Jilunia laotingensis: one gene and its partner. The protein of the gene in region 2 interacts with the protein of the main gene of each other region in a pairwise test. Links are inferred from orthologs where the notes say so. Each region holds a gene or a part of one and is shown on either strand. Other genes may lie near its edges.

What was found.
Region 1: the proteins of H8744_RS12050 (region 2) and priA interact in binary tests that used the Escherichia coli proteins (3 or more experiments, as listed by UniProt). The link is inferred for Jilunia laotingensis from one-to-one orthologs.

What each region holds. Positions count from the first base shown.
Region 1 is NZ_JACRTF010000001.1:1,972,829-1,978,748, reverse strand. Bases 2,824-5,911 are described here. They hold priA (replication restart helicase PriA), read right to left. Parts: upstream 5,552-5,911; coding sequence 3,095-5,551; downstream 2,824-3,094. Other genes in these bases: H8744_RS07395 (porin family protein), read right to left, coding at 5,628-5,911; H8744_RS07405 (DUF4091 domain-containing protein), read right to left, coding at 2,824-3,069. In the rest of the region: H8744_RS07415 (hypothetical protein), read left to right, coding at 1-723; H8744_RS07410 (low molecular weight protein-tyrosine-phosphatase), read right to left, coding at 736-1,197; more of H8744_RS07405, read right to left, coding at 1,270-2,823; more of H8744_RS07395, read right to left, coding at 5,912-5,920.
Region 2 is NZ_JACRTF010000001.1:3,164,495-3,170,015, forward strand. Bases 1-2,733 are described here. They hold H8744_RS12050 (single-stranded DNA-binding protein), read left to right. Parts: upstream 1-1,011; coding sequence 1,012-1,455; downstream 1,456-2,733. Other genes in these bases: mutY (A/G-specific adenine glycosylase), read left to right, coding at 1-948; H8744_RS12055 (gliding motility-associated protein GldE), read left to right, coding at 1,553-2,733. Outside these bases: more of H8744_RS12055, read left to right, coding at 2,734-2,890; H8744_RS12060 (4'-phosphopantetheinyl transferase family protein), read left to right, coding at 2,896-3,543; tryptophanase TnaA, read right to left, coding at 3,596-4,969; H8744_RS12070 (DUF6064 family protein), read right to left, coding at 5,105-5,521. UniProt on the Escherichia coli protein: Plays an important role in DNA replication, recombination and repair. Binds to ssDNA and to an array of partner proteins to recruit them to their sites of action during DNA metabolism. Acts as a sliding platform that migrates on DNA via reptation.

The DNA of each region.
Region 1 (5,920 bases), 1.2 Mb from region 2 along the record:
GGCATACGGCTCCATGACATTGAACGTTTTAGTTTTATGAAGCGTTACTATCCGAAACCGCATAAAGGCAACCAGGTTCCGAAAGAAAAATACGGTGCCGGTGTACTGACGCTCCATCTGAAAGAGGACCGGGAAAAGGCAATTTACCTCCGTCCGTGCAAACATCCATCGGCAGTGATCCACTACTTGCTTGCCAGGGGCATACCTTTTGACAATTACAAACCGAGAGAAAGAGAAGCCGGAATCACAATACCCCAAAAGAAGTACTGCCGGGCTTCCCTGTATATGCTCTATTTTGTCTCTCTGTTTCTGGTATTTGCCATCATGGGAGTCAACGCCATTGCATCCGGTCTGCTGTGGGGCATCCTGCTGGGTATCCTTTCCATCAGTATAAGTTTATTCATGCTCTATGCCTTGCTTACCCGGTTCGGCTACCTGACGCTGGACAATGAAAGCATTACGGTTCACAGCCTTGGACGCACAGTGCGCTACTTATACTCCGACCTGAGAAAAGTAAATTTCGACTATGCAAGGGAAAAGAACTTCACTTATAATATGGAAGTACTGGATAAAAATTTCGATTATCACCTGTACTACATCGGAAGAGTGCCCCGTACAAAAATGAAAGAGATCACGAAATACCTGAAAGAAGCCGGCATAGATGCTACTTGCAAAGTAGACAACGACAGCCGGTATTATAACGATTATTACCACAAACACTAAAAGGTGCTTGGATCAGGAAAGCTCTTTCAGCAATCCTGCACACGCATCTTCAAGTACATCGAGTACATATTCAAAGCCCTCGGCTCCCCCATAATAGGGATCAGGAACATGATCAGCGGGAATACGGGTACAGTAGTCCGTCATGCGGTGGATTTTCTTCTGTTCTTCCGGACCGGGGGCACGTTCATTGAGATCATCGATGTTCCGGTCGTCCATGCCGATGATTAAATCGAAATTATAAAAATCTTCCGTTCGTACGGGCCGGGAGCGATGCACCAGGTCATATCCGCGCCGGATGGCGTGCGCACGCATCCGGCTGTCCGGTAGTTCTCCCTGATGATAAGAAAGAATACCGGCAGAATCGATCACGAACTCCTTTTCACGCCCGGCTTCTTTGAGAAGATGCAGCATTACACCCTCCGCCGTGGAAGAACGGCATATATTACCGAGGCAAACAAATAATATTTTCTTCATATTCAAATTCATTTAATTTTATTCCGAACAAGAGAGCGAATGAACGCTTGGGGAATTTTACAACCCACTCAATCAGAATGAATTCAACAACGCATTTGCCTTTTGAACCGTTCCAGCAGCAGGTACTTCCGGAAAATCATCCAAACGGAAGGCCGACAACATCTTTTCTAATTTCTTCAACCCTGATTTATTGCCGTTCTGCTGGAACTCTCTACGTAACAGCGTAATCTTTTCATGCGCCTGAATGCCTTCAATCAATTTCTCAAACCGGATGGAACTCCGGGCACCGGGATAAACCAGGTATGTATCGCCTCCTGCCCATGTACGGAAACGGGAATCGAGCAAAGGTTCCAGGGGCCAGCTATTATATGCCCAACGCAAATACCCGTCCAAATGCTTCTTTGCGGAATAAAAACTCATCCATGCTGCTTCCGCAGGGTCAGAAAAGGTAAACGTATTCGGATATGCCTCGGCACAGGAAGTATAATAGGTGGTCCGCTTGCCTTCCGAAGCACGACGCACCCGTACTTCTTCGGGAAATTCCTGACCGATGCAAATGCAGTAATCGTACATGTCTTTTTCGATAGCATCATGATAATTCCCTGCAAGAGAAACTTTAAACTCAGGATCGGCTTTCCGAATCACTTCCAGTGTTTTTTGCATGACATCCATCGGGCGTTCGTCCATGGCAATCGTACAGATATCGAACCAACCTTTCTCACGCAAATGGGAAGAAAAAGAGGTTAACATAGCCACCCACATCTCTTCATATTCTTTCTCACCGGGGGCTGTCCGCAGTGACTTCAATGAATTTGTAGCCTGATCGAAATATTGGAAGGATAGTTCCCACGGGATCATTGAATAACAATTAATCTCTCGGTCGATGCCCTGCGTCATCATAAATTCAATCCAACGGTCGAACACCGTATAATCAAAACTCCAGGAGCCATCGGCCTTCTTCAGCCAAGTGACCATCGTCTCAAAGTAATCTTCGGTCTGACCGTTCCAAGGTTTATGCATGATGCTTGCGGTGATCACTTTCTGTCCGGCATCGGCAAGCATCTTCATCAATGGGCGCATAGCTTCGAGATGCGCATCACTCCAGACGGGAACTTGATAATAACGTGCTACGGCAAAAGGATTCTGCCAGAGATCGAGGTGATAGTTCCAATCGGAAGGTTCGGGCAATACACGGTCGGATACCCGAATTTCCAAATTCAGTTTGCCGAGCAACCGGGTGCCTTCTTTTAACAATACTTCTCCTTTGTATACTCCGGGAACAGTCGCCTGAGGAATACGGCATTGTATCCATACGGGCTGCACCGTATTCTCCGGTACAGTTATATCTTTGAGCAAATGATCTATCGGATCGGCTACCAGCAAGGAATCAAACAGAGAATGATCGGGACGGTACCCGCAAGCCCCTTTCCCATCTTTGTTCAATTCGTCCGTCATTACATAACGTACAAAACGGCTGTCCCAGACATGATCCGGTAACAGATTGCCTTTGGCATCTTTGAGATTCGTGAGTTCGCAACTGAGATTTTCCACAGGTTCAGTCGTCCATACCAATGCCTGTGCATTTACCCTTTCACCGCGCCAAGCCTTCAGACGGAGCGTTTTTTGTTCTTTCACAGCAGGTACTGCATGTTTGGGATAACGCACATCAGTGCTTCCCCAAGACACCTGCACGCCTTTGACGCTAGCCCAGTCCTTGGCAGAGGGGGATGCAGGATCGGCAAGTTCGATATAGGATTGAAGTGGGAACGGAGTTTGTCCGGTCGGAGTTCCACATTGTGTGACTCCTTGTTGGGCAAAAAGCGAAATTCCAATCAACAGATTTAAAAAGAAATAAGAAATGAAACGTTTCATGGTTTTAAATTATTAAGGATAAAAATTACATCGGATCGACATCATAATACACAATCAGCGATTTAAATCTTTCGTCTTCAATCATCTCCCGCTGAACCTGTAGCAGCAATTCACGGGCACGACTCATCGGAGCATTATACTCGATCTTCAAAACTATCTTTTTTATAAACAGAGTCTGAATGCGACCGACAGGCGGTTTGTCCGGGCCCAGTACGCGGGAACCAAACACGGAACGCAGCTTGCCCGCCATCACGTCCGCCATCTGTTCCAGCGTAGCCTCATTTTTATGCTTCAGATAGACATACACCAAACGGTAATAAGGCGGATAGCGGAACATCTGCCGCTCGGCAAGCTGACCATCGACCATCTGCTCATAATCATTGTTCATCACTTGTACAATAATGGGATGATCTATACTCTTTGTCTGCAAGACAACACGCCCCTGCTTGTTTTTCCGTCCGGCACGCCCGGCTACCTGTGCCATCAACTGGAAAGCACGTTCGTACGAACGGAAGTCCGGATAATTCAGCATCGTGTCGGCATTGAGGATGCCTACCACACTCACATGATCAAAGTCCAATCCCTTGGACACCATCTGTGTTCCGATCAAGATATCCGTCTTGCCTTGTTCGAAATCGGCAATGATCTTCTCATAAGCCGACCGGGTACGGGTAGTATCCAGATCCATGCGGGCCACCGAAGCCTCCGGGAAAACAACCTTTATATCGTCTTCTATCTTTTCGGTACCGAATCCCCGGTTTATCAGTTCAACGCCCTCACATGCCGGACAGGAACGGGGCAACTGATAGGTATAGCCACAATAATGGCAGGTCAGTTGATTGATGCCTTTATGATAGGTCAGGCTGACATCACAATTCTTACATTTCGGCACCCACCCGCAGGTACGGCATTCAATCATCGGTGCAAAGCCCCGGCGGTTCTGGAACAGAATGACTTGTTCTTTCTGCTCCAACGCTTCCCGGATATATTGCAAAAGCAGTGGGGAGAACTGTCCGGACATCCGTTTCTTACGGTGCAGTTCCTTTATATCGACAGGGATAATTTCGGGCAACCGAATCTCTTTGTAGCGTTCTTTCAGTTCTACAAGCCCATATTTACCTGTAGTAGCATTGTACCAAGTTTCAACCGAAGGGGTAGCAGTACCCAAGAGTACTTTCGCACCGTACATCGATGCCAAAACAATGGATGCATTACGCGCGTGATAGCGCGGAGCAGGGTCTTGCTGCTTATATGTATTTTCATGTTCTTCATCCACTATCACCAACCCAAGATTACGGAACGGAAGAAATACGGACGAACGGACTCCCAGGATTATATCATATCCTTGACTGCTTAACTGCTTCTGCCAGATTTCAACCCGTTCGGCATCCGGAAACTTGGAATGATAGATACCGAGGCGTGAACCGAACACACGCTTCAACCTTTCAGTGATCTGCATGGTGAGTGCTATCTCCGGAAGCAGATAAAGCACTTGCTTCCCCTGCCGCAACATCTCGTCTATAAGATGAATGTAGATTTCCGTTTTACCACTGGAAGTGACGCCATGCAACAAACAGACATTCTTATTCTGAAAAATGTTGTTGATTTCAGTAAAAGCACGAAGTTGATGTTCATTCAAAGGATTGAGAGCTACGGTTTCATGAACTACTTTATTCAGACGCCCGATTTCCTGAAAGTAGATCTCGAATATCTTCTTATCTACCAGCCCGCTTAATACAGCGGGGGAGACACCGGCACGCTGCAACAATTCCTTTTTGGAAACTTCCCTTATCGGAGACTTACCCAACACACCGGACAACTCGACATACATCATCAAGAGAGAAAGCTGCTTCGGGGCGCGGGAAAGAATATCAAACAAGATATGGAGTTGCCTTTCATCGGCCACACCCACCAAACGGACACGAGCCTCAGTCTTAGGTTTATACGTACGACGCAACTCTTCCTTTATAAAAAGAGCCTCTTTATCGAGCAAGGATTTAATGACAGTCAGAATATTCTTTATGCCACTCTCCTTCTCCAACCGCGTAACGCTTTGCTCCGGTTCCTGTGAAAGCAGATCGAGTATTTTCTGTTCTTTCTCAGGCAAGCTCCCCTCTGCTTCATAATCGGGATTATATTCAACAATTGTTTCACTTTCCAACTTCAACCCCGATGGTAAAGCTGCTTTATAAACATCACCTTGTGTACACAGGTAATAATCTGCCAGCCATTCCCAAAACTTAAATTGGAAAGGAAGCAGAACAGGAGAAGTATCGAGTACGGTCGTTATCTCTTTAACCTCATATCCTTCAGGAGGGCAATAATGCACATTACATACAATAGCCGTATAATATTTCTTCCGCCCGAAAGGAACCACAACGCGACATCCCGGCTGAATGTCTTCCATTCCATCCTCCGGAAGAGAATAGGTAAAGCTGCGGGGAAGCGGTAAAGGCAATATGACATCAACGTATTTCTTCATTGCGGGGACAAAGATACAAAAAAAGAGGCTCCTGTTTGAAAGGAGCCTCCATCTTTAGTCGTTAAAGAAAGTATCTTTAGAAAATATAAGCAGCGGAAATCTGCCAAGTTTTAGTCTTATAACCTTCTGATTTAGAGAAAACAGCACCTACTCCGTCAGCAAAAGTCACATCACCGGATTTACCCAATGGAATGTTGTAGTTGAAGCCTACTTGCAGATGTTTGATCAGTTTCACACCGGCACCTACGTTTATACCGACCATTGCACGTTTTTTATCAAAGCCCGGTTCTTTGCTCTTAAAGTCAAAGAAGAAGTCAGGACCGGCAGCCACATAAACACCTAACAGACTACCTAAACCGATGTTATATT
Region 2 (5,521 bases):
ATATCGGAGATTATACTTCAACAAACTCGCGTAGTACAGGGATATGATTATTTTATGCGTTTCATCAATCGGTTTCCGGATGTAAAAACATTGGCTGAAGCTGAGGAAGATGAAGTGATGAAATACTGGCAGGGATTAGGATATTATTCCAGGGCGCGCAATCTGCATACGGCTGCCCGTAGCATGAATGGAGCCTTTCCGAAAACTTATCCGGAAGTATTGGCTTTGAAGGGAGTAGGGGAGTATACGGCTGCAGCTATTTGTTCCTTTGCTTATGATATGCCCTATGCAGTTGTTGATGGAAATGTTTACCGGGTGCTTTCCAGGTATTTGGGAATAGAGACACCTATCGATTCTACAGAAGGGAAAAAACTTTTTTCCGTATTAGCCGGTGAAATGATGGATAAATCTCGTCCTGCTGTTTATAATCAAGCTATTATGGATTTCGGAGCATTACAGTGTACTCCACAGACTCCGGTCTGCCTGTTTTGCCCGTTGGCGGATAGTTGTATCGCATTGTCAAAGGGACTGGTCATGAAGCTTCCGGTGAAGCAGCACAAAACAAAAACAACCAACCGCTACTTAAATTATGTATATGCGCATACAAATACCTATACCTTTATCAATAAGAGGACGGGGGATGATATATGGAAAAATCTGTTTGAGCTGCCATTGATCGAAACGGTAGAATCGGTTACGGAAGAAGAGTTTTTGGCTCTTCCTGATTTTACTAAATTATTTGCAAGCGGTGAGACTCCGGTGGTTCATTCTGTTTGCCGGGATGTCAAACACGTGCTTTCACATCGGGTACTTTATGCTAATTTCTACGAAGTTAATTTGCCGGAGGATACACTTTCTTTTTCCTCTTTCCAAAAGGTACGGACAGAGGAATTAGGGCAGTATGCAGTTCCCCGGTTGATACATGCCTTTCTGGAGAAATATGTATAAAAATTTGTTTTGTGTTGTATTTCTGTTTAATTTTGGCACAGAATAATCTAAATATAGAAATATATGTCAGTAAATAAAGTAATATTGTTAGGAAATGTCGGAAAAGACCCGGAAGTCAGATATCTGGATACGGGGATTGCTGTTGCTACTTTCCCCTTGGCTACTACCGACCGGGCATATACTTTGGCTAACGGGACACAAGTGCCTGAGAGAACCGAATGGCATAATTTGGTTTTGTGGCGTGGGCTGGCAGAGACGGCTGAGAAATATGTTCATAAAGGAGATAAACTCTATATTGAAGGAAAGATCAGAACCCGCTCTTATGATGACCAGACAGGAGCCAAACGATATATCACTGAAATTTTCGTAGATAATATGGAAATGCTTACTCCGAAGAGTGCATCATCGGGCGTTTCGTCTGTTCAGCAACCGGTCACTCCGGCACAACCTCAACAATCTCCAGTGACCCCGATACAGAATAATCCGGCAGATGATTTGCCGTTTTAAGTTGGTAAATCGACGATTGATGATTGACTGTTAACGGAGGCCAATTGTCAATTACCGGTTACCGACCTTATTTATTGTTTAACTAAAAACCAAGATTTTGGACCCAGACGCTTATTTATGCCAATTGGCAGATGTTTTTAATGGTATTACCATAACTCCACCTTCATTTTCGGCAATTGTTGCCATTGTTCTGGCCGGTATGCTTTTGCTTGCTTCCGGTTTCGCTTCTGCATCAGAAATAGCTTTTTTCTCGTTATCACCTTCCGATCTCAATGATATTGAAGAGCGTAATCATCCTTCGGATTATAAAATCAGCAGCCTTTTAGGGAATTCCGAAACCCTTTTGGCAACTATACTGATCACTAATAATTTTGTGAATGTAACAATTATCATGCTCTGCAATTTCTTCTTTATGCAGGTTTTTAAATTTACCTCGGTTATTGCGGAATTCTTGATAATGACGGTTATTCTTACCTTTCTTTTGTTATTGTTTGGTGAGATCATGCCGAAGATATACTCTGCGCAAAAGACTTTGGCTTTCTGTCGTTTTGCAGCTCCCGTTATATATGTTTTGCGTAAAATATTTCGTCCTGTTTCTACCATATTGGTGCATTCCACTGCCTTCTTGAATAAACGTTTTACTCGTAAAAGTCATAACATTTCCGTTGATGAACTTTCACAGGCTTTGGAGTTGACGGATAAAGCGGAACTTTCGGATGAAAACAATATCCTCGAAGGCATTATCCGTTTTGGAGGTGAAACTGCCAAAGAAGTTATGACTTCCAGGCTGGATGTCGTAGATCTGGATATACGTACCCCTTTTAAAGATGTGATGAAATGCATTGTCGATAATGCATATTCACGTATTCCGGTGTATGCAGGTTCGCGTGATAACATAAAAGGAGTACTTTATATTAAAGACTTATTGCCTCATGTCAATAAAGGGGATAATTTCCGTTGGCAATCGTTGATCCGTCCGGCTTATTTTGTTCCCGAAACAAAAATGATAGATGATCTTTTGCGTGATTTTCAGGCAAACAAGATTCACATTGCTATCGTAGTCGATGAGTTCGGGGGAACTTCCGGCATTGTCACTATGGAAGATATTATTGAAGAAATTGTAGGCGAGATTCATGATGAATATGATGATGAGGAACGTACTTATGCCGTATTGAATGATCATACATGGGTATTCGAAGCCAAGACCTTGTTGACGGACTTCTTTAAAATCACAAAGCTGGATGAAGATGATTTTGAACGGATTGTCGGTGATGCGGATACACTTGCAGGACTTTTGTTGGAGATAAAAGGGGAATTTCCTGTTTTACATGAGAAAGTCTCTTACATGAATTATGAGTTTGAAGTACTTGAAATGGATAATCGCCGTATTTTGAAGGTTAAGTTTACTATCAACGAGCCGGAATCGGAAGAATAATAATTATGTCGGTCTATTTAGAACATTCTGGAAAATCCTTGAAATGGGGAATTTGGAAAATGGAAGAAACCATTGAGGATTTACTGAGTATTCTTCCCGAGCGAGCCTATTATGAAAAGGAATTGCAACGTTTTAATGCGCCTCATCGTAAATTAGAATGGCTATCGGTTCGCTGTCTTTTATTTCATTTATTGGGCAGTCACAAAGAAGTTTGTTATGAATCGAACGGCAAGCCATATTTGGCGGATCGTTCCCGGTTCATTAGTATTTCTCATACGAAGGGATATGTTGCTGTAATTTTAAGTGAAGTTGCCGGGGTAGGCATAGATATCGAACAATATTCGAAACGCGTACATAAGGTGGCTCATAAATATATGCGCGAAGACGAGCCTGTTAATTCCTATCGTGGAGATGATACTTGGAGTCTGTTGCTCCATTGGTCTGCTAAAGAGGTCATGTTTAAATGCATGGATGCTTCCGAAGTGGATTTCCGTGAGCATCTGCGAATAGAGCCTTTTATTCCCCAAGAGCGAGGAGTATTTCTGGCATATGAATATAGAACGGAGCTGAAAAGATATTTTGAGATACATTACTTACTTCATCCCGATTTTGTGTTAACTTGGCAGATAGATAATGTAATTACTAAAAACTGAAAATGAGGTTGTGACACCGCGCCACAACCTCATCTTCATTGAATGATCTATATTATAATCTTTCTAATTGTACGGTGAAGTGTCTCATCAGAGGTGCTTCCCAAGCGATACGTACACCGCGGGTGATGCTTTCCCTGCGTTCATATACGTTTTTCAGTGCAACAGCAATCACGTCCATATGATTATCCGTATATACGCGTCGTGGAATAGCAAGGCGTAAAAGGTCAAGACCACCGAAACGATTTTCGCGGGTTACCGGATCACGGTCTGCCAATAAATAACCGATTTCACATCCGCGGATACCGGCTTCAAGGTAAAGTTCAACGGTTAGTGTCTGTGCGGGGAATTCTTCTTTCGGTACACAAGTCAAAACTTTCGGTGCGTCTACGAAGATGGCGTGTCCACCGGCAGGACGTTGGTAAGGTATGCCATATTCATCAAGTTTCTTAGCAAGATATTGCACTTGGTGAATGCGGGTTTCCAGATTATCGAATTCGGTGTTTTCATCCAATCCGATTGCTAGTGCGTTCATGTCACGGCCGTTCATGCCACCATAAGTAAGATAGCCTTCGAATTGCACGCAGAAACCTTTAGCACCCTCATACCATTCTTTCAGACGTGTTGCGATGAAGCCGCCCATGTTGACGATACCGTCTTTTTTGGCACTCATTGTCATTGCGTCAGCCAGATTGAACATTTCACGAGTGATTTCTTTGATAGATTTGTCTGCATAACCTTCTTCACGTGTCTTGATGAAGTATGCATTTTCTGCAAAGCGTGCTGAGTCGAATACTACCGGTTTGTGGTATTTGTCGGCAATGGCACGTACTTCACGTAAGTTTTGCATGGAGACGGGCTGGCCGCCTGCTGTGTTGTTAGTAATGGTAACTATGATGAAAGGAATCCGGTCGCCATGTTCCTGCAGAGCTTTTTCCAGCTTTTTCGGGTCTACGTTTCCCTTGAAGGGGATTTCGAGTTGAGTTTGTTTGGCTTCATCGATGGTGCAGTCCAAAGCAATCGCTTTACGTCCTTCGATGTGACCTTTGGTCGTGTCGAAATGAGAGTTTCCCGGTACGATGTCGCCTTCATGTACCAGATATGAGAAGAGTACATTTTCGGCAGCACGTCCCTGATGGGTTGGGATGACATATTCGAAACCAGTTAGTTTGGTGATCATGTCTTTCAGTTTGAAGAAAGAAGATGCACCGGCATAACTTTCATCACCCAACATCATTCCTGCCCATTGGCGATCGCTCATTGCACCTGTGCCTGAGTCGGTGATAAGGTCGATATAAACTTGCTCGGCTTTGAGTTGAAATACATTGTAGTGTGCCTCCTTTATCCATTGCTCGCGTTCTTGGCGGGTGCTTTTGCGGATGGGCTCTACCATTTTAATTTTCCATGATTCAGCAAAAGGTAATTCCATGTTCTTAGATATTTAATTTTATCCGACGAAATTAACGTATTTCTTTGGTTTGTGCAATAAAAAAGTGACTTTTTGTTATTTTGGTAATAAAAAAAGGAAAACTTTGTGTTTGCGAACTAGTTAGGATATAAAGAATCAGATATCACGACTTAGTTGGAAGAACATACTTCCCATCAGCACAATGGCAATCCCAATACAAAGGGTTATGAGCAGATAATTAATATACTTATTTTTAGGCTTAGTCTCATCATTTAGATTACATAAATAATATTCTTTAAAAAATAGATATAAAGCGGGGACAGAAGCACTTGCTAATAGAAAATCTTCTGGAATTTTAAAAAAGTAAGTTTTTGATAAGCCGATCATAGACCAATGACATAACAGTAAAATAATAAATAGGTTGACTTTTCGAGTGAATAACAATAATAATCCGATTGTAAAAATTACCACAGAACAGGGCATGACCGGTGATGTTATTTCAGGAAAAGTCAATCCTCTTAACCAAGAGGATAAAGGATAAAGAAAAGGCATTAATAGCAATAGAAAAGCTAA